Regions from separate parts of the Vibrio porteresiae DSM 19223 genome, predicted to be linked through region 1. Evidence: predicted binding sites of a transcription regulator. Region 1 holds the regulator's gene; each other region holds the start of a gene.
What was found. Region 1 encodes PurR, which represses purine synthesis genes. Its sites were predicted from a motif close to TNANGNAAACGTTTNCNTNA; they were not measured.
Positions count from the first base shown of each region.

Region 2: the regulator PurR is predicted to act here: its motif matches at 968-987, upstream of purT (formate-dependent phosphoribosylglycinamide formyltransferase).
Region 3: the regulator PurR is predicted to act here: its motif matches at 3,084-3,103, upstream of purL (phosphoribosylformylglycinamidine synthase).

Region 1 covers NZ_AP024895.1:1,401,213-1,408,266, forward strand. Annotated here, with positions in the region: gene glgA (glycogen synthase GlgA) at 1-1,345, shown strand, start outside; gene OCV11_RS06490 (alpha/beta fold hydrolase) at 1,564-2,367, shown strand; gene OCV11_RS06495 (TfoX/Sxy family DNA transformation protein) at 2,914-3,501, opposite strand; cyclic di-GMP riboswitch class I at 3,615-3,716, opposite strand; gene purR (HTH-type transcriptional repressor PurR) at 3,874-4,875, opposite strand; gene torR (two-component system response regulator TorR) at 5,575-6,279, shown strand; gene elyC (envelope biogenesis factor ElyC) at 6,375-7,054, opposite strand, start outside.
Region 2 covers NZ_AP024895.1:2,279,764-2,286,817, forward strand. Annotated here, with positions in the region: gene cdd (cytidine deaminase) at 1-758, shown strand, start outside; gene purT (formate-dependent phosphoribosylglycinamide formyltransferase) at 1,052-2,227, shown strand; gene OCV11_RS25065 (methyl-accepting chemotaxis protein) at 2,298-2,807, opposite strand; partial or broken gene OCV11_RS25070 (PAS domain-containing protein) at 2,838-3,614, opposite strand; gene OCV11_RS10395 (thiopurine S-methyltransferase) at 3,749-4,396, opposite strand; gene OCV11_RS10400 (nucleotidyltransferase family protein) at 4,709-5,482, shown strand; gene ihfA (integration host factor subunit alpha) at 5,551-5,847, opposite strand; gene pheT (phenylalanine--tRNA ligase subunit beta) at 6,313-7,054, opposite strand, start outside.
Region 3 covers NZ_AP024895.1:2,736,128-2,743,181, reverse strand. Annotated here, with positions in the region: gene tadA (tRNA adenosine(34) deaminase TadA) at 100-627, shown strand; gene OCV11_RS12535 (hypothetical protein) at 714-845, opposite strand; gene mltF (membrane-bound lytic murein transglycosylase MltF) at 1,226-2,782, opposite strand; gene purL (phosphoribosylformylglycinamidine synthase) at 3,255-7,054, shown strand, end outside.

The DNA.
Region 1 (7,054 bases):
TCATCAGGTAGCCATCGTGCTACCTGCTTACCGCAAGATTCCCGATAAAAACGCCTTACCCGTGGTATTGGAAACGGACCTAACACATTGGCCGCACACTCATTATTTAGTTAGAAAAACCGAACTGGATGGTGTCTTAGTTTATCTCATTGATTGTGATGCGTATTTTGATCGTCCAGAATTGTATGCAGAGCAGAACCAAGCCTATGCCGATAACGGAGAGCGCTTTAGTTTCTTCTCGGCTGCGTGTTTGGATGTCTTACCTAAACTCAATATCCGCCCAGACATCATTCATACCAACGATTGGCACACTGGGTTAATTCCTTTCCTTCTAAAAACACGCTATCGCTACGATGGCTTTTTTGAAGGGGTGAAAAGCGTTCTAACCGTGCACAATGCGATTTTCAAAGGGATTTTCTCTTACCACGAGTTGGAGATCATTCCTGAGTTGAATCTATCAGGTATGGAGTTTCTGCGTTACGGTGTAGACCACGTTAGTATGCTGCGCGCTGGGATTGCCTATGCCGATAAAATTAACGCGGTTAGCCCCAATTACGCTTGTGAACTGCTGACACCACTGGGATCGCATGGGTTAGTGGACGATTTTGTCCGCCGTGCGCGCGATTTACACGGCATCATCAATGGTTGTGATTACAGTGAATGGGATCCTAAAAACGATCACTACTTACCTGTAACCTACAGCAGTGAAGCCAACTCGTTACGTAAGGGGAAAGCTGCCAGTAAGCAAGCACTACAGCAAGACGTGGGGCTGCCAGTCAGATCTCTCCCTATGTTTGGGATGGTGTGTCGTTTAACTCACCAAAAAGGTTTCCATTATCTGCTACCTATCATTGAGCTATTTTTGCGTAATGATGTGCAGCTCGTGATTGTCGGAACAGGCGAACCTGAAGTGGCAACACGCCTGAAATCATTAATGGCGGCGTACCCTGACAAATTTGCTTTTATCGAAGCATACGACAACAAACTGGCTCACTGGGTTGAGGCTGGGGCTGATTTCTTCTTGATGCCATCAGAATTTGAAGCGTGTGGTTTAAACCAAATCTACAGCATGGCGTATGGCACTTTACCTATTGTACGTGAAGTGGGCGGTTTAAAAGATACCGTGATGGACTATGATAAGTATCCGCAAGAAGCCACTGGTTTTGGTTTCCTCGAGCCTTCTGCTCAAGTGCTGTTGATCACCATGCAGCGTGCGCTGCTGTTCTATCTACAGAATCCAGACGAGTTTCTGGCGGTGCAGCAAAGAGCAATGGAACAGGACTTTAGTTGGCGTGATTCAGCTCTGGAATACATTAAAATGTACCGCTTAGCCGTATTTGCTTAACGCGATTGTCTTGGTTGAACTAGCACTACGGCTGTGAAAGGCGACACAAAGGATTCTCTGTGTCGCCTTTTTTATGAGTACTTTAATCGAATTCATGCACCATCTCACGGCGATGACAAAACAGGCCGCAACGTGCACCCAAAGCGAATGTATCACTATTTGGTATCACTGAGGTTTATGGTAGTCTAGCGCGGTTTTAATAACAGACTGAGCTCTGCATGGTATCTAACCTCCTTTATCATAAGATCTATTCTCATCCTACGAGTTCACAGTGGGTGGTTTTTGTGCATGGCGCTGGTGGCAGCTCATCTTTGTGGTTTAAACAGATTAAGGCCTATAAACGCCATTTTAATTTGCTGCTCATTGACCTACGTGGCCATGGACAATCGAGCCAATGGGTGCGTGAGTGGATGACACACCCTTATACCTTTGACGCCATAGCGCAAGATGTGCTCAATGTTTTGCGTCATTGTGAGATAGCCAAAGCACACTTTGTTGCCATGTCTTTGGGGACCATCATTGTGCGCAAAATCTCTGAACTTGCTCCAGACCAAGTTCAATCCATGGTGCTAGGAGGCGCGGTCATTCGTTTTGACTTTCGTTCGCAACTCTTGGTGAGTATAGGGCGCTGGTCAAAGCATATCATCCCTTACATGTGGCTCTATCGTCTGTTTGCCTACATTGTGATGCCAAGTCGTGCACAGCGTGAATCTCGCCTATTGTTTATCCGGGAAGCAAAAAAACTGTGTCAAAAAGAGTTTAAGCGTTGGTATCGTCTCACTGCTGAGGTGAATCCGTTTATGCGCTATTTTCGTGAGAAAGATGAGGCTATCCCAACGCTATACTTAATGGGGGATAGAGATTATCTGTTTTTATCGCAGGTACGTGAATTGGTCACTGTTCATCGACAAAGCGAGCTGATTGAACTGAGCGATTGTGGGCATGTGTGCAATATCGAACAAGCAGAACGTTTTAATCATCACTCGATTCATTTTATTCGTCGCTTTTCGCCTCGATCGTAATAAGTTGTGGCGAGCTGGGCTGGGCACTATGATTTATGAAAGGTGCGATGAATGTTGCAGGGTAGTCTTTATCAATAAGTCAACATCTTACTGCAGCGTTGGCTTATATAAGCGTACGCCGTACCTTTCTTTTCTCATACACGATACTGCTTGCAGTAGCAGAATGTGTGATGAGCTTGAATCAGGCTAGCTCATCACACATGAGAATCAAAACTACATAACTAAGAACTATATCACTACCTTTATTACTGTCTCTCCATTTTCAAAAAGATGACTAACATATTGAGGTTGAAATGGTCAGTGTGTGCCAACACTTGATTCCGCCTTCTTTACGGAGAGTTGGGCACTCAGTACAGTTTTTACTATGTCTCGGACTTTGGGGCACAGTTAGTGTAACGTGATTTATCACTAAGGCTACAAGCAATGTGGTTGGGGACTGATGGCGTCCCCTAAATGGACGAAATAATTCCCATTTATTCAGGGATTTTACATAAAAAAAAGCACCCACCTAGGTGAGTGCCTTCGTTACTCTTACTTGCCAATCTTTTACAAGCGCTGCATCAGTTCATCACGACGATTTTGCGGAATAACTGACCAGTGTTTCCCTTCAATAGCGCCCTCAAGAGCCCACAGAAGTTCAATGCTTACATCACTTGAATGAGTCTGTTGAATCGCTTTATACGCTTCTACAGAGCCTTTCTCGTGCAGCTCTTCAACCGACTCGATACCTGCTTTACGTAACATACGTTCTGTTGCCAGACGTAAGTTAGGCAGATCTTTAAGACGGTTAGGTTTTGCTTGAGCTTGAGTTTCACGCTCTTGCTTAGCAACAACCAAAGCATCTTTCGCTTCTTTCAAGATTTTTTCTGGGGCATCCCAGAAATTTTCAGGAAGAGCGAAGTATTTAGTAACCACTGGGAAGCCACGTTTTTTATAAACGTAAGGTTCTAAGCCTTGCTGCTTGTATTTCTCGGAACAATTGTCATCTGCACGAATGTGAAGTTTGTCGTTAACCACCAATGCAAACATTGTGTCATCAACGAAAATTCCAAATCCGCCAAACATTGAACGAGATTTTACGCGTCCTAAGTTTTCAAACAGACGCATTGAGTCTTTTAATATTGGTTTATCCATGCCTTTAGTCTCGGTGTATTAACAATACGCCACCAAAATCAGGTCCGAGAATGTAGCAAAAGAATGCAAAGATTGTGTCAGTAAGAAGTTAACGTCTTAAATGCATTTTTGCCATCGGTAACCCCGCTACCTACCCAGAGCCGGAAAATACCATCTAAGGGTTTAGGCCGGAGGCTTTGCGTCCCACCTTTTCAGATGGTTTGCCCTGTACGTGACATTTCGTTCACTAGAGTAATCTTAAACTTGAACATAAATCACAAAATATTTTGCCTAATGTGATATTCGTCCAAAAAATCGCTGTATCTTTAATAAGCGACATTTTCATCAATAAGATTTTATATCAAAAGTGAGAAAACATGTAACATTAAGATTTTAAAGTTTTTTTACAGTATTTCGTGCGACGAGCTCAGGATGCATCTCAAAAACGCGACGATCATGGGCTTTGTTTTTGATCCGTTCCAATAGGATCTCAAAGGCGTTCTTACCAACACGACGTTTGGGTTGGTGAATCGTCGTTAGCGGTGGTGAAAAGTACTCAGAAAGCTCGATGTTATCGTAACCTACGACAGAAATATCATCGGGTACTTTCACGCCTTTTTGCTGTAAACGGCTCATTAAACCCAACGCCATCGTGTCGTTAAAACAGAACACTGCGGTCGGTTTGTGATCCATCGCAATAATTTTGTCTGCTGCAAGTACCGCAGTGTCACATTCGAAGTTGCCTTCTAGAATCCAATCTTCGTTCACTGGAAGATTAGCTTCGGCCATCGCACGGCGAAAACCAATGATGCGTTCCTTACAAGCCATTTTAGAAAAATGACCGCTCAAACAAGCAATGTCTTTGTGTCCGTTATCGATAAGATGTTTCGTTGCGATGTAACCGCCTTCTTCAGAGTTATCCATAATGGTGTCGGCTTGCGAATCTTCAAGACCCCAATCCATGATCACTTTTGGAATGTCAGAATGGCCTTCAAGCATTTCCATTAGCTCAGGAGTCATATCTGAGCACATCACCAAAATGCCATCGACACGCTTTTCAGCAAGCATGCGTACATAGTCGCGTTGTTTTTCATAAATGCCGCCGGTATTACACAAAATCAGTGTATAGCCTTGGCGGTAACAGTAGCTCTCAACCCCATCAATGACTTCAGAGAAAAATTGGTTGGTTGATTGAGTCACCAACATACCAATAGTCCGTGTGGTGTTGCATTTTAGGCTGCGAGCAACCGCGCTCGGTGCGTAGTTTAGCTCTTTTACCGCTGCCAACACTTTCGCTTGTGTTGCTTCGGCTACAAAACGTGTTTTGTTAATCACGTGTGATACAGTGGTGGTTGACACGCCTGCAATGCGCGCAACATCTTTTATAGTCGCCATTGGTTTTTCCCATCGATATCTGCTGACTAGGACAAAGATTTACAGTGATTGACCACTTCAACAGGTGTTGATTCGATATGTAAGTGAAGCTTAAAAGTAGTAAAAACACAAAAACCGCTTCAAAACAGCGGTTTAAGTAAAATTTCTATAGATTATCGTTTGCGTCAAAGATTTTAGACTGGTATTGAACCACTCGCAATGAAAAATTCATCTTTGTTTGATATCAATCGCTTTACTATTTTGTTACCAAGCTGGTGCAAGCTTCGACCTAAGATCAAGTGCAAAATGAGCTGTAAAGTGACTCATTCATCTTGAAATGCGAGTGAATGCATAGCGGTATTTCAGTCGGCTTTTTATTGTCTTCTTAACTGTCCACAACAAACCATCATCGCCTTTAAGTTATTTGTTGATATTAATAAAAACCATTAAATTTATAACCAAATGCACTAATAGATATGAATATTATTTTCATTTGTCGCCCGTAAATGAGTAACAATGTGACAAAAAAGAAGACAAATTTTTACATATTTGAGAAATGAAAATAAAGTGCTTTTATTTCGATTGTTCAAACAAAGCAAAATGTTATCTAAGCTTGTTTTGAATCAATAAAGCATCAGGTTTTAAGTTCGTACTCTAGAATTGTTACCGTCTATGAATAGAATGAATAGGGATTAAATTTAGCGGAATAAAGTGACGTCTATGAGTTATCACTTATTAGTCGTAGAGAGCGACAGAGACACCCGTGTCACATTGGTCGATTATTTCAAACGAGAGGGATACCAGATTTCTGTTGCCGATACGGGGGCAGAGATGCGTGAGGTATTACGCCAACACGCTATCGATTTGGTTCTGATGGAAACTAACCTTCAATTTGATGACAGCCTGATGCTGACCCGTGAATTGCGTAGCCATTCAGATGTCGGGATTATTCTCATTAATGGTCGTGAAGACAGTATCGACCGAATTATTGGTCTAGAAATGGGCGCAGACGATTATATCGCGCGACCTTTTGAGTTAAGAGAAATATTAGCGAGAGTGAAGAATTTAACCTGGCGAGTTTCCAATTCGAGAACAGGTACTCTAGAAAATATTTCCGGTAGTCAGCTTATTCATTTTGGTGAATGGGCGTTTGATATTCAGCGTCGTGCGCTAAGTCAAAATGGCGAACCGATAAAATTAACCAAAGCAGAATATGAGTTGCTCGTAGCATTAACCTCTAATCCACACCAAGTTCTCAGCCGCGAAGCAATTCTCGATATGATCAGCCATCGTGTTGATGCACCTAATGATCGTACTATTGATGTACTTATTCGCCGCTTGCGTTCGAAAATGGAGCTAGACCCTAAAACACCACAAATTATTGTGACCGTGCATGGGGAAGGGTATATGTTTGCAGGCAGCTAGCAGACTGATACGGATCTCTAAATAAAAAACGCCAGCACTCTGTGCTGGCGTTTTTTTGGTTCTTATTTAATCTGTTCTTATTGAATCTACAGCGATTATTTCTGCGGTTGAGTCGCTGGTGCTACGCTGCTGTCTGCATGTGATGCTTCGTAGCCGGTTACCCAGTCGCGCAGTACTTGCCAAATATGCCCCATAGTCTCGTGCCAATAGCGCTCGGTTTGCTCTAAATAACGTGCTTTGGGTGCGTATTTTTCCCAAGGCTGATAAATGTTCTTTTGCGCTAAATAGTTGGTTGGAGCCGGAATTGGCGCTAACCCGGCAGAACGAAATTCGTATAACGCTCGCTCCATGTGCGAGGCAGACGTAACTAGCACTAGCTTTTTCTGTTGCACAAAGGCTGCTGCTTGACGCGCTTCTTCCCAGGTGTCTTTCGCTGTTTCCAGCAAAATGATTTCTGATTTGGGCACACCAAGCGCTAAAGCGACCTGGGCAAGCATACGCGCATGACTAAACTCACTCCCCCCCGCGTAACCGGATAAGATCAATTTTGAACCAGGGTACATCCGCATAATTCGAATACCTTCGGTCAGGCGAACTAACGCAGTACGGCTCAATTCTGAGGTCGGCGGTATTTGGTCGTCAACGACATGACCACTGCCAAGCACCATGACATAGTCAATGGATTGATCGGTGGGTAAAAACACCGTGTATTGACGCTCAAGTGGCATCAATAACCGGGATGAAACAGGTTGAAACGAAATCAAGAACAGTCCAC
Region 2 (7,054 bases), 880 kb from region 1:
GTTATCAAGACGCTGATTTGCGAGTCTGTTTACTGCCATTAGCCGCCGCTTACGCTTATGTTCCTATTTCCAATTTTTATGTGGGAGCATTGGTTCGTGGCCTAAGTGGACGCCTCTATTTTGGCGCCAATATGGAATTTTCCGGCGCGCAGCTTGGTCAAACTATCCATGCCGAACAGGCAGGTATCAGCCATGCGTGGACCAAAGGTGAACAAGGTATTGTGGATGTCACCGTGAACCACACACCTTGCGGTCACTGTCGTCAATTTATGAATGAATTGACCACCGCCAAAACACTGAAAATTCAATTGCCACAAAGAGTTGGACAAACTCTACAACACTACTTGCCTGAATCGTTTGGCCCAGCGGATCTCGACATCACCACGCTACTCATGGGTAAGATCGATCACGGTTATACCAGCGACAGTGACAGTGAACTGGTCCAGTTAGGCGTTCAAGCATTAAATCGCAGCCATGCTCCTTACACGCAAAACTTCAGTGGCGTGGCTTTAGCAACGAGTACCGGCAACAGCTACAGCGGCGCTTATGCGGAAAACGCAGCGTTTAACCCTAGCCTACCACCACTGCAAGTGGCTCTGGTTCAGTTGCGCATGGGTGGAGATGAGTTTTCCACCATGACTCACGCTGCGTTAGCAGAAATGGCGACCGCATCGATTAGCCATCTTGCCTGCACTCAATCAACGTTAGAAGCGATTAATCCGGATATTGAGCTTGAGTACGTAGCACTCTCCTCATAATGATGGTTTGGGCAAAAGCCTCACCTGTGGCTTTTGCCCTAATTTACCTACAACAATTGGTTGAATATCTGAAGTACCGCCAAGCTCTCTTTTTTTCCACCCGACTCACCGCATAATGATTAAAATTTATGTGCTAACCGTTATGGTTCAATGACATAAAGACGTCATTATTCCAGCGTATACTAGCCCACATTATTTCCATACCAGCGGCACGCAAACGTTTGCTTTTCTATTTTTTTTGCGTATCATTGCCGCAACTTCACAAAGTGATACAAACGTAATAAGGATTCCGTATGTTGGGGACTGCAACCCGAGCTAATGCTACTCGTGTTTTACTTCTTGGTTCTGGTGAGCTAGGCAAAGAAGTGGCGATTGAATGTCAACGCCTAGGCCTAGAAGTGATTGCCTGTGACCGATACGCTGATGCGCCTGCTATGCAAGTGGCACATCGCAGCTATGTGTTCAATATGCTTGATGGCGAAGAGCTACAAAAAGTCATTGAAGCAGAAAAGCCACACTTTGTGGTCCCAGAAGTTGAAGCCATTGCCACCGCTAAGTTGGTTGAATTGGAAGCACAAGGTTTAAACGTTGTTCCTACCGCTAACGCGACACGTTTAACCATGAACCGTGAAGGTATTCGTCGCCTAGCAGCAGAAGAGCTGTCTCTTCCAACGTCACCTTACCGTTTCGCAGACAACTACGAAGATTTCGCAGCGGCTGTCACTGAAGTGGGTATCCCTTGCGTGTGTAAGCCAGTAATGAGTTCATCAGGCAAAGGCCAAAGCGTTATTAAGACTGAAGCCGACATCGACAAAGCGTGGCAATACGCTCAAGAAGGCGGTCGCACTGGCGCTGGTCGTGTAATTGTGGAAGGCTTTATCGACTTCGATTACGAAATTACCCTGCTGACCGTTCGTGCTGTTGATGGCGTTCACTTCTGCGCACCTATCGGCCATCGTCAAGAAGACGGTGACTATCGTGAATCATGGCAGCCACAAGTGATGTCTGAAAACGCGCTAAAAGCAGCTGAATACGTTGCAGAACAAGTGGTTAATGCCCTTGGTGGTTACGGCCTATTTGGTGTTGAGCTGTTCGTTAAAGGCGACAAAGTGATCTTCAATGAAGTGTCACCTCGTCCACACGATACCGGCTTAGTAACACTGGTTTCTCAAGACATGTCTGAGTTTGCGTTGCACGTACGTGCCTTCACTCGTATGCCTGTAGGTAAAATTACCCAATACGGTCCTTGTGCATCTGCCGCCATTCTTGGTCAAGGCACCTCACAAAACATCGCTTACAGTGGTTTAGAAGAAGCGCTAGCAATGCCACAAACGCAAATTCGCCTATTCGCAAAACCAGAAATCAATGGTCGTCGCCGTCTAGGTGTTGCTCTGGCTCGTGCTAAAGACACGCAAAAAGCAGTTGATGCTGCGATTGCCTGTGCAAAAGCAGTTAAAATCGAATACTGATTTCCAGTTCTGTAGTGATTAAAAAAGCGCGTGTTCAACGCGCTTTTTTGTGCCTGTCATTTAGAAAACTCTAGCGTTCCACATCGGATTTCAGAGCACTGACTGTCTCAGCGATATTCTCGGCCCCCGATTTGATGGCATCGATTAACTCCTGAGTACGATGCAATTGGTCATTACACTCTTCAACACGGCGTTGAATCGATTCCATCGTCTCTTCTGAATTCTGAGTTAATTCAGTATTGCGTTTTACAATCGTGCCAATTTCGTCGGTTGCTTTTGACGTATTGGACGCCAGAGTGCGCACTTCATCGGCTACCACAGCAAATCCGCGACCATATTCCCCTGCGCGAGCCGCTTCTATCGCTGCATTCAATGCCAATAGATTGGTTTGATCGGCAATTTTCGAAATGGTGGTTACGATTTGGGTGATCTGCTGCGACTGTGCCGCCAACTGCTGCATCAAGCCACTCGCCTTGCCAACATCCTTGGTAATGTTGCTCGCCACGTCTACTGCTTGATGTAATGTACTTGCGCCATCAATCGCAATCTCAACGGTTTGTTGCGACGTCTGCTGTGCCATATCAGAGGCGTTTTCAATGGCCTGCTGTTGCTTCACACGCCGGGTAATATCGGTCGCGAACTTAACCACTCGCACGACCTTGCCAGATTCATCCATCACGGGATTATAGGTCGCTTCCAACCAGATCGATTGACCGTTTTTGCCTTTGCGTTCAAACATGCCGCAGGAAAACTTTCCTTTCGCCAAATCAGGCCAGAACTGAGGATTTTGCTGTAAAAAATCTTCTTTGCAGAACATGCGATGATGTTGACCACGTATCTCTTCTACGCGATAACCGACACAACGACAGAAGTTGTTGTTGGCATCAAGAACCGTTCCGTCAGGGGTGAACTCAATAAACGCTAACGATTTTTGCAGGGCAGTAAATACCGCTTGTTGGCGTTCTAACTGATGCTTTTCGGCAGTCACATCACTCGCAATTTTCACGACTTTCGTAATACGTTGTTGGCTATCAGGGACCGGTATGTAAGTCGCATCAATCCAGATCTCTTCTTGATTGCATTTAACGCGCTTAAATACACCGTGCTGCGGTTTCCCTTGCGCCAAATCACGCCAGAATGAGTTATAGGCTGCCAATGAAGTAAATGCCTCTTCACAAAAGATCCGATGATGCTTACCTTTCACCTGCTCAAGAGAGTACCCCATCGCCGCAAGAAAATGCGAGTTAGCGTACTCAATCGTGCCATCACTTTTAAATTCGATATAAGGCACATTGACCTTAATCGCATCCAAGATGTGGTTTTCGGTATGGTCATTGCTCGCCACCAATTCAGGGCGCGCAAAGGGACGTGAAGCAAAAGAGAACATGCAATATACCTTCAATGTATTTATTCAAACTTTATCTCTTCCTAAGGAAGAGTTCGTTCAGTGCCAACCGACGAATCAATACAGCTAAGGTGTACTGCACAGGCGCTTTTCACGCTTCTTAATCGAGGATTGTTTTAACTTTGGATCAGCCAAACCGTTTCTGCAAACCGTGACAATCCTTTTTTTGCTCTTTGTGGATGAGCTGCATCGACATCATTGCAATTGAGTAAAGTCACATCAAAATCTGCGAACAAGTCGGCTATTTCGTGCTGTGGAACACTAAATGGCGGTCCTGACAATTCCTCTTGTGGGTAGTCTAGTGACACCAATAAAATTCGCCCACCGGGGTTAAGCAACTGCTTTAAACGCTCAGCGTAGGTAACACGCATAGATTGAGGTAGAGCAACTAAAGCCGCGCGGTCATAAACAAGGTCAACTTTATCAACGGGAGCAGTAAAAAAATCTCCGGTGTACAACGACAGTTCATCAAACTGATAGAGCTCATGATGGTGGTTTAACTTAGTGACTAATGGCGTGTAAAAATGCTCAGCAAAAAAGGCGCGCACAGCGATTTGGCTGAGCTCAACGCCGATAACGTCATTATGCTTTTCAGCCAACCAAACTAAGTCCTCACTTTTGCCACACAGAGGCACCAACACTTTCTCGTCACGTTTCGGCTGCAGTGCAGGCCAGAACTGAGTCAGCAGAGGATTCACATCGTTAAGATGAAAACCGATTTGGTTACTGGCCCATTTATTGTGCCAAAATTCAGGGTCGTTCATTGCGCTACTCTTGTTCCATTTTGGGGGCAACAGACTACCCTATTCCATTTTGTAAAGGTAGCCATTTTGTATCAAGCCTTGACACTTTTCGTTACATTCTCGCCTGGGAACCAATTAGCTGCGTAACGGTCTGATTAAATGTAGCTTTTAATATTGCTCACGCCAATAGACTGTCAGCTTTTGGTCAGAAGGATTGTAATCGATTTAGTGAGCCCCATATCTTAAGAGCAACACGCTCCAACTCCTAACGCCTTGGTGTCATAGAAACTTTTTGTTCCCATTTTGACCCAATAGCGAAAGCTAAGGAGAGTTATGAGCCTATTGTTACGCACGACCGCGATCATGCTGCTGTTGATCAGCCGCGCGCCTGCATTTGCAGCCATGTCGGTCGATACCAGCGCTAAGGAAGATCGTAGCGAATCGCAAAATGAAATCAGCTCAAGTGTCTTTCGTCATAGTTTGAGTGGTCTTTACGGTATTCAAAGCAACAACACTCGAGTGATTCAACCCTACAGCGACTTTACTGTGCTCTACAGTAAAGCTCACCAAGCACAACATGAATTGGAAAGTTTGTGTAAAAGTGCCGCCCTGCAAACCACCACATCCGTGCATTTCTCAGGCGTGAAATCAGAGCAACGTGCCTTAGATAAAATTGATACCGAGTTTAATGGTCAAGCAGAACGTATCACCGACCTTGCTCGCGCAACGATTGTTGCTGACGATGTGCCAAGCTTAGTTCGAGCTTACGAAGTGCTTAATCGCCAAGCGACCATAGTCAAAGTGAAAAACCGCTTTAAGCATCCTGCACCATCTGGCTATCGTGATTTGAACGTGCTCGTTCGTCTGCCTAAAACGCAAATCGTTGCTGAAGTTCAATTGCACTTGAAAGACATTGCCGCAGTGAAAAACGGGGCAGAACATGACATCTACGAACAGATTCAACAAATTGAGCGTAGAGCGTTAAAAGAGAATAGAGAGTTAAGTACCATGGAAATGGCACAAATAGAAAAAGTAAGACAGCAATCCCAGCAGCTATATCAGCAAGCCTGGCAACCTTATATTACAACTCAGCTGCAGGCCGCTTAACCTGAAATTCCCTATCAGAAATAAAAGCATACAGACCATGTCTCATGACATGGTCTTATGCTCGGTCCTTATTTGACGTCTTTTAGGTTCTCGACACGGGCTTTCAGTTTTTGCCCTGGGCGGAACGTTACGACACGTCGTGCGGAAATAGGAATGTCTTCCCCTGTTTTCGGATTACGACCTGGACGTTGATTTTTATCACGCAGATCGAAGTTGCCGAAACCAGAGAGTTTTACCTGTTCGCCGCCTTCGAGTGCTCGACGAATTTCTTCGAAAAACACCTCAACCGTTTCCTTGGCATCACGTTTGCTGAAACCTAATTTTTCAAACAGGCTTTCTGCCAAATCGGCCTTTGTGAGCGCCATAAAACTTCCCTCAAAGCTTAAGTCAATCTTGCTGTCTTTAGGACAGCGCCTTCGCAGCACTGAGCTGCTTTTTTGCCTTGCCGAATCAACAACATATCGGCTGCACTTGAAAAGTGTATGACAAGCTCATGATTTTCGCCAACTTTTTTCAACGGGGAAAATCGTTCTCTGACAAAAACTAGACGCATATAATTTGAAAAAGTCCAAAATTTGACGTTGAAACAGAGCTTAATTAAGACAATTATCAGATGATAATTCTTATAAAGCAATAATTTATAGTATTTTATATCATTTAAAACGAATTTAAAAATTTTCCCAGTCAGATCAAATTTTTAAATTCTCTAAAAAATCATAAGGTTACTTGACTCCATTCTAACAAAACACGGTGGTCAAGGTTGCGGCACAATAAAAAAAGAGGCTTCCATCGGAAGCCTCTTTTGCAAATTTGCGGTATAGATAACAAATTTAGTCGCGTAGTGTCGCGCCAAATTGTTCGCCAATCGCAGCCACAATAGCATCCACTGCTGTCGCAATATCTGCTTCTTCTAGAGTGCGTTCAGTTGATTGCAGGATAAGTGCAATCGCAAGGCTCTTCTTACCTTCCTCAATACCTTTACCTACGTAAACGTCAAATAGGTCAGCTTCTTTAAGAAGTTCGCCACCCGCTTGCTCACACGCTTTAACAATCACATCCGCAGCGACTGCTTCATCCACTACTACCGCGATATCACGACGGTTTGCAGGGAATTTAGACAGAGAAGCTGCTTCAGGAATGACGCGAGTCGCAATCGCATTCCATTCGATTTCGAACACGATAGTGCGGCCGTTCAGACCAAATTTACGTTCAAGTTCTGGATGAACAGTACCGATCACACCCACTTGTTTACCATCAAGGATAATCGCTGCTGATTGTCCTGGGTGAAGCGCTGGGTGTTTCACTGCAGCAAAGCTGTATGCACGACCGTTAGCAGTTAGCTCTAGAATCGCTTCCAAATCACCTTTTAGGTCGAAGAAATCAACGGTAGTGGTGGTTAGGTTCCAGTGCTCATCGTTTACCGTACCTGAAATCACACCCGCTAGCATTGGCTCTTGGCGCATGCCGTTTTCTGCAGATTGTTCAGGAGTAAAACGTAAACCGTATTCGAACAGGCGAACACGAGGTTGTTGACGTTTTTGGTTACGAACTACGGTGTTTAGCAGACCTTGA
Region 3 (7,054 bases), 1.3 Mb from region 1:
CCGAGCATTTAACGGTTTAAATAATGCAATCATTGGATTGTTTCTCGAAGTCACTTATGGAGTTGGCTATAATGCCGCGCCAACCAAAGAGAGAGAGTTATGACGGATTACCAAGCCACATTTACCGCTGAAGATGAAGCATTCATGCGCCATGCAATGGAGTTGGCAGCTCATGCTGAAAGTGAAGGCGAAGTGCCAGTAGGCGCTGTTTTAGTGAAAGATGGGGCGATCATTGCTCAAGGTTGGAACCGTTCTATCGGCAATCATGATGCGACGGCTCATGCGGAGATCCAAGTATTACGTGCGGCAGGGGAAGCATTACAAAACTATCGCCTGCTTGATACCACGCTGTACGTGACATTAGAGCCTTGCCCTATGTGTGCCGGTGCGCTTTTGCATAGCCGTGTTAAACGCATTGTGTATGGCGCGCCAGATCTAAAAGCAGGGGCGGCCGGAACCGTGTTAAATCTCTTTGATAGCCAAGCGTCTTACCATTACGCCACGGTTGAAGCGGGTTTATTAGAAGCAGAATGCCGAGCGCAGCTACAAGCTTTTTTCCAACGTCGCCGTAAAGAAATTAAAGCTGAGCGACAAGCGCAGAAAAACGATGAAGGTAGAGCAGAGTAGTCGTTAGGGTAAAGCTAGGTGGAAGGGGCATATAAGCAAACATCTACGGTTTCATTGATGTGTAGATGTTTGCATTTCTATAAATATCAGCAAACAAACTGAACGAAAGCGCGATGGCGAGCAATCACTTTTTTCTTGTTGTTCGCCAGCATACGACGACGTCGATTAGCTGATACGGCTTTATTAAAGAGTCTTGATTGTTGTCTACGTTTGAGCATAAAACAACCTCCTATGTGTAAGCACAGATGATAAGCCACACCGTCAGGTACTCTTCTGGCTTAGCCTCTCCTGTAGCGCCTTTTCTTTTCTACGCTATATCGTCTATTTCAGGTGATGACTGAGTCAGTTCTTGTTAGTGATGACGTTGGTTTTAGTCTATTTGCTCACGGGTCATTCTTCTTGATAAGACCACATGAAATAGAGCGTAAACCGAACGGTTCTATACAGTGAGATACTGAACAGGTTGGTGATTATCTGTTGTTGGTACGATAAGCTCGTAAGATGTTCAAAAATAGAAAACAATTTCTTACGAGCTCACTTCAGTTTTATGGGTTTTCCCAACAAAGATCAAGTGATAATTTCGTGACAATCGGCGTCTTTATTTGGCTTTCTTGCTATTTGTCACATCTTCATCGGGTTCTGCATCCACATTGCTATTATCATCACTTAAAACTTGGTCATCAGCGGATAATGGCGTGGTCACATTGATCACGGTTAAGTCATCGGTACTGTCATCGCCAGTGACGACTTGGCGCTGTTCCATGTGGCCGATAATGCTCTGATAATAGCGACGAATGTTCTCTACATACATGAGGGCTTCATCGCCACGAGCATAACCATATTGGGTTTGGCGGAAGTATTTTTTCTGTCGCAATTGTGGCAAACGGTCTTTCACGTCAGTCCATGAATTCGGGTCGCCACCTTGTAATTTAGTGAGGCGGCGCGCATCCATCATATGCCCATAACCTACGTTGTAGGAGGCAAGGGCAAACCAGATTTTTTCATGCTCTGGAATTGAGTCAGGAATACGACTCACCATGCGCTGCAGATATTCCACACCACCACGTACCGATTGTTCAGGATTGAGGCGATTAACCACGCCTACACTACGAGCAGTAGGTAGCGTTAACATCATCATACCGCGCACACCGGTGGGGGATTTTGCCCGTGGATTCCAATGCGATTCTTGGTAGGCCACCGCCGCAATCAAACGCCAGTCAAACTCGCCAGAATATTTTTGAAATAGTGGGACCCACTTCATTAAGCGGGTATCTAAAGCACGGATCAGTGCGCGAGTATCCACATAGTCAAACGTGCCGATATGACCGATGTATTTCTCTTCCAAAGAGGCCAAATAGCCTGATTGTTTTAGGTCACCAAAGAATTCGATCATCAGTGCGTATAGGCTTTCATCATCGGAACGACGCATAAACCAAGAGATAGGTTGGTCTTCGGTCATTTCGAGTGCTACGGCCAAATCGGGATAAACACGTTGTGCCAGCGAGACTTGTACTGAGTCCGCCATGGTGAACATCAGCTCACCTTCCGACACTTGTTTGAGCAAATCGTTAATATCCGAATCTTCATCGATATGAAAACGAAAGTCAGGATACGTCTGCTTTAGGTCGTGCAATGTGGTTTCAAAGTGAGAATCTTCGACCACACTGAGAATCGGTTTATCTTCGCTCTCTTTAAACAACTGCTCTTGTTTGGCGATCAGCTGTTCGATATTGCGTGGACGCCATTGGCCTTGTTGATAGACCAGTTGCTGCGATACGTAGTAATAAGCCGGACCGGCACGAAAGTTGTTAACTCGTTGTTCTGATTGGCTAAGACCGGCTGCAATAATGTCGATTTCGCCATTTTTTAATGCAGGGAAAAGGCTGGATAAACGGTAAGCCGGTTTGATCTCAAGCTTGACACCTAGCTCTCGAGCAAACTCACGCGTCAGTTCATAGTCCAGCCCTGCTGGGCCATCGGGACCGATATAGTAGGAAAGCTGGTTATTTAACGTGCCGACACGCAATACTCCTCGCGCGCGAATTTGCTCTAATTCGCTCTGTGGTTCGGAGTCGATCTGGCAGCCAGACAATAGAATAGCCACAAAAAGGAAAAACAGGCTACGACTCAAAGTATCGGAAGAAAGCTTTGTCATTAATACAATTTCTCTTACAGCGGTGGTGGCCTTTTTTTGATAAAGGCAGTGCTTCTGGCAAAGTTTTGACAAACCAATACGCCATCTGTGTTGGGTAATTATACCTATTAACCATCGTTTTGGGCACTTTCTGTTGCGTGAGATGTGTGCGTTTTCGCAGTTAGGAGTTTGTTTTTTAAGTAAGGTAGGGTGCAACCCTTACGGTGACTAGGCTGGCCTAAAACGCACTCGCCAAAAAAATCGCGCGAGATTTGTTTTATTTGTCATCAAACGGGGTTAATTTCAAAATTCATAAAAAAAATGACGCAAACGGTTGCTTTTGATGTTACGTCACAAAAAAAAATCCTCTATAATGCGCACGCATCCAAGAGATGAAATTGGTATATGTTTAATAATTGCACAATAACTCTCTGTAAATATTAAATTTATTCCAATTTCTATCTCACACACTAGTTAATAGAGACCTAAGCACATGAGAATTTTGCGTGGTTCCCCAGCTCTTTCTGAGTTTCGTGTCAGCAAACTGATTGAAACTTGTCGTGAACAAAATCTGCCTGTGACCAACATCTATGCTGAGTTTATGCACTTTGCGAACCTTAGCGCGGATCTGGACAGTCAAGAACTCGAAAAACTAGCGAAGTTATTGACTTACGGCCCAACCATTCAAGAACACGAGCCTCAGGGATTACTGCTTCTTGTGACTCCACGTCCTGGTACTATCTCTCCTTGGTCTTCTAAATCTACCGATATCGCACACAACTGTGGTCTTGCTGGCGTACAACGTCTTGAGCGCGGTACAGCTTACTACATCGAATCTGAACAACCACTTAATGCAGACCAAGTGACTGCAGTGAAAGCGTTGATTCATGACCGAATGATGGAAGTGGTGTTTACTGAACTTGAAGCGGCTGAAGCACTCTTTAGCCATGCAGAACCAGCGCCATTGACGCCTGTTGATATCCTTGCTGGTGGTCGTGTTGCGCTTGCAGAGGCAAACGTTTCCCTAGGTCTAGCGCTAGCTGAAGATGAGATTGACTACTTAGTAGAGAACTTTACTAAGCTGGGTCGTAATCCAAACGACATCGAACTGATGATGTTTGCGCAAGCAAACTCAGAACACTGCCGTCACAAAATCTTCAATGCAGATTGGACAATTGATGGTGAGAAACAAGAGAAGTCTCTGTTCAAGATGATCAAGAACACGATGGAGACTCATCCAGACTACGTATTGTCTGCTTATAAAGACAACGCGGCCGTTATGGAAGGCTCTAAAGTGGGTCGTTTCTTCCCAAATCCAGACACTCGTCAGTACGATTATCATCATGAAGATGCACACATTCTGATGAAAGTGGAAACGCACAACCACCCAACTGCAATTTCTCCATGGCCGGGTGCTTCTACTGGTTCAGGCGGCGAAATCCGTGACGAAGGCGCAACCGGTATTGGTGGTAAACCAAAAGCGGGCTTAGTCGGTTTTACCGTATCTAACCTACGTATTCCTAACTTTGTGCAACCTTGGGAAAGCGATTTTGGTAAACCAGGTCGTATCGTTAGCGCACTCGACATCATGCTCGATGGTCCTTTAGGTGGCGCAGCATTCAACAACGAATTTGGTCGTCCAAACCTACTAGGTTACTTCCGTACTTACGAAGAAAAAGTGACTTCTCACGCAGGTGAAGAAGTGCGTGGTTACCACAAACCAATCATGATTGCTGGTGGTCTAGGTAACATCCGTGCTGAACATGTACAGAAGAAAGAAATTCCTGTTGGCGCTAGCCTAATCGTGCTTGGCGGTCCAGCAATGAACATCGGTCTTGGCGGTGGTGCTGCGTCTTCTATGGCGTCTGGTCAATCGGCTGAAGATTTGGATTTCGCATCAGTACAACGTGAAAACCCAGAGATGGAACGTCGTTGTCAAGAGGTGATCGACCGTTGTTGGCAACTTGGCGAAGAGAACCCAATCGCGTTTATCCACGATGTGGGCGCGGGTGGTATCTCTAACGCATTGCCTGAATTGGTTAACGATGGCGACCGTGGTGGTAAATTCCAACTACGTGACGTACCAAACGATGAACCAGGCATGAGCCCTCTAGAAATCTGGTGTAACGAATCTCAAGAACGTTATGTACTTGCAGTCGCTCCAGAAAACATGGCTCGCTTTGATGCAATTTGTAAACGCGAACGTGCACCGTATGCGGTCGTAGGTATTGCAACGGAAGAGCGTCATCTGACTCTAGAAGACTCACACTTCGACAATACACCAATCGATATGCCAATGGACATTCTGCTTGGCAAGCCGCCAAAAATGTCTCGTGAAGCAACCACTTTGAAAGTGAATAGCCCAGCGATTACTCGCGACGGTATTGAAATCAACGAAGCGGTTGAGCGCGTATTGCGTCTACCTGCTGTTGCAGAAAAGACCTTCCTTATCACCATCGGTGACCGCAGCGTAACGGGTCTTGTTGCTCGTGACCAAATGGTTGGCCCATGGCAGGTTCCAGTAGCAAACTGCGCAGTAACAGCAGCAAGTTACGACTCTTACCACGGTGAAGCGATGTCTATGGGTGAACGTACACCTGTTGCTCTGCTTGACTTTGGTGCTTCTGCTCGTCTAGCAGTAGCTGAGTCTTTGACTAACATCGCAGCAACTGAAATCGGCGACATCAAACGTATTAAACTGTCTGCAAACTGGATGTCTCCAGCAGGTCACCCTGGTGAAGATGCAGGTCTTTACGAAGCAGTGAAAGCGATTGGTGAAGAGCTTTGTCCTGCGTTGGGTATTACTATCCCTGTAGGTAAAGACTCAATGTCAATGAAGACGAAGTGGGAAGAGAACGGCGAACACAAAGAAGTGACCTCACCGCTATCTCTTATCATCACTGCGTTTGCTCGCGTAGAAGATGTACGTAAGACAGTAACACCACAACTTCGCACTGATAAAGGTGAAACCAGCCTTATCGCTATCGACCTAGGTAACGGTCAAAACCGTCTAGGTGCAACAGCACTCGCTCAAGTTTACAAACAGCTTGGTGATAAACCAGCAGACGTTGACAGCGCAGAGCAGCTAAAAGGCTTCTTCGATGCGATGCAAGCGCTTGTTAGCAACGATAAACTGATTGCTTACCACGACAAAGGCGACGGCGGTCTGTTTGTGACTCTTGCTGAAATGGCCTTCGCTGGTCACTGTGGTGTGAATGCGAATATCGCAGCACTAGGTGACGATGCTCTAGCGGTTCTATTTAACGAAGAGCTTGGTGCGGTTGTTCAAGTAGCGAAAGCTGATGAACAAGCGGTACTAGACACGTTGGCACAATTTGGCTTAGCAGAGTGTTCACACGTGATTGGTTCAGTTGAAGCATCAGATAAGATCGTGATTACTTCAGGCGATGTAGTGGTTCTTGACCGTTCACGTACTGAACTACGTACTATTTGGGCTGAAACAACGCACAAAATGCAAGCGCTGCGTGATAACCCAGCCTGTGCAGACCAAGAATTTGCAGCGAAGAAAGACAACACCGACCCAGGCTTGAACGCGAACCTAACGTTCGATGTTCAACAAGATGTAGCGGCTCCTTACATTGCGAAAGGTGCGAAACCTCGCATGGCAATTTTGCGTGAGCAAGGTGTTAACTCACACGTTGAAATGGCAGCGGCATTTAACCGCGCTGGTTTTGATGCGATTGACGTTCACATGAGCGACATTCTAAGTGGTCAAGCGGTGCTTGATGAGTACCAAGGTCTTGTGGCTTGTGGTGGTTTCTCTTACGGCGACGTATTGGGCGCGGGTGAAGGTTGGGCGAAGTCTGCACTATTTAACGCACAAGCTCGTGACCAGTTCGAAAGCTTCTTCCACCGTAACGACACCTTCTCTCTAGGTGTATGTAACGGTTGTCAAATGCTCTCTAACTTGAAAGATCTGATCCCTGGTGCTGATTTGTGGCCACGTTTCGTACGCAACGAATCTGAACGTTTTGAAGCACGCTTCTCATTGGTTGAAGTGCAAAAATCTGACTCAATCTTCTTTGATGGTATGGCTGGCTCTCGTATGCCTATCGCGGTTTCTCACGGTGAAGGTCGTGTAGAAGTTCGTGATGATGCCCACCTGGCGGCGATTGAACAATCAGGTACAGTGGCAGTACGTTTCGTTGATAACTTCGGTAACGCAACGCAACAATATCCAAACAACCCGAACGGTTCACCAAACGCAATCACTGGTCTAACAACCAAAGATGGCCGTGTGACTATCATGATGCCTCACCCTGAACGTGTATT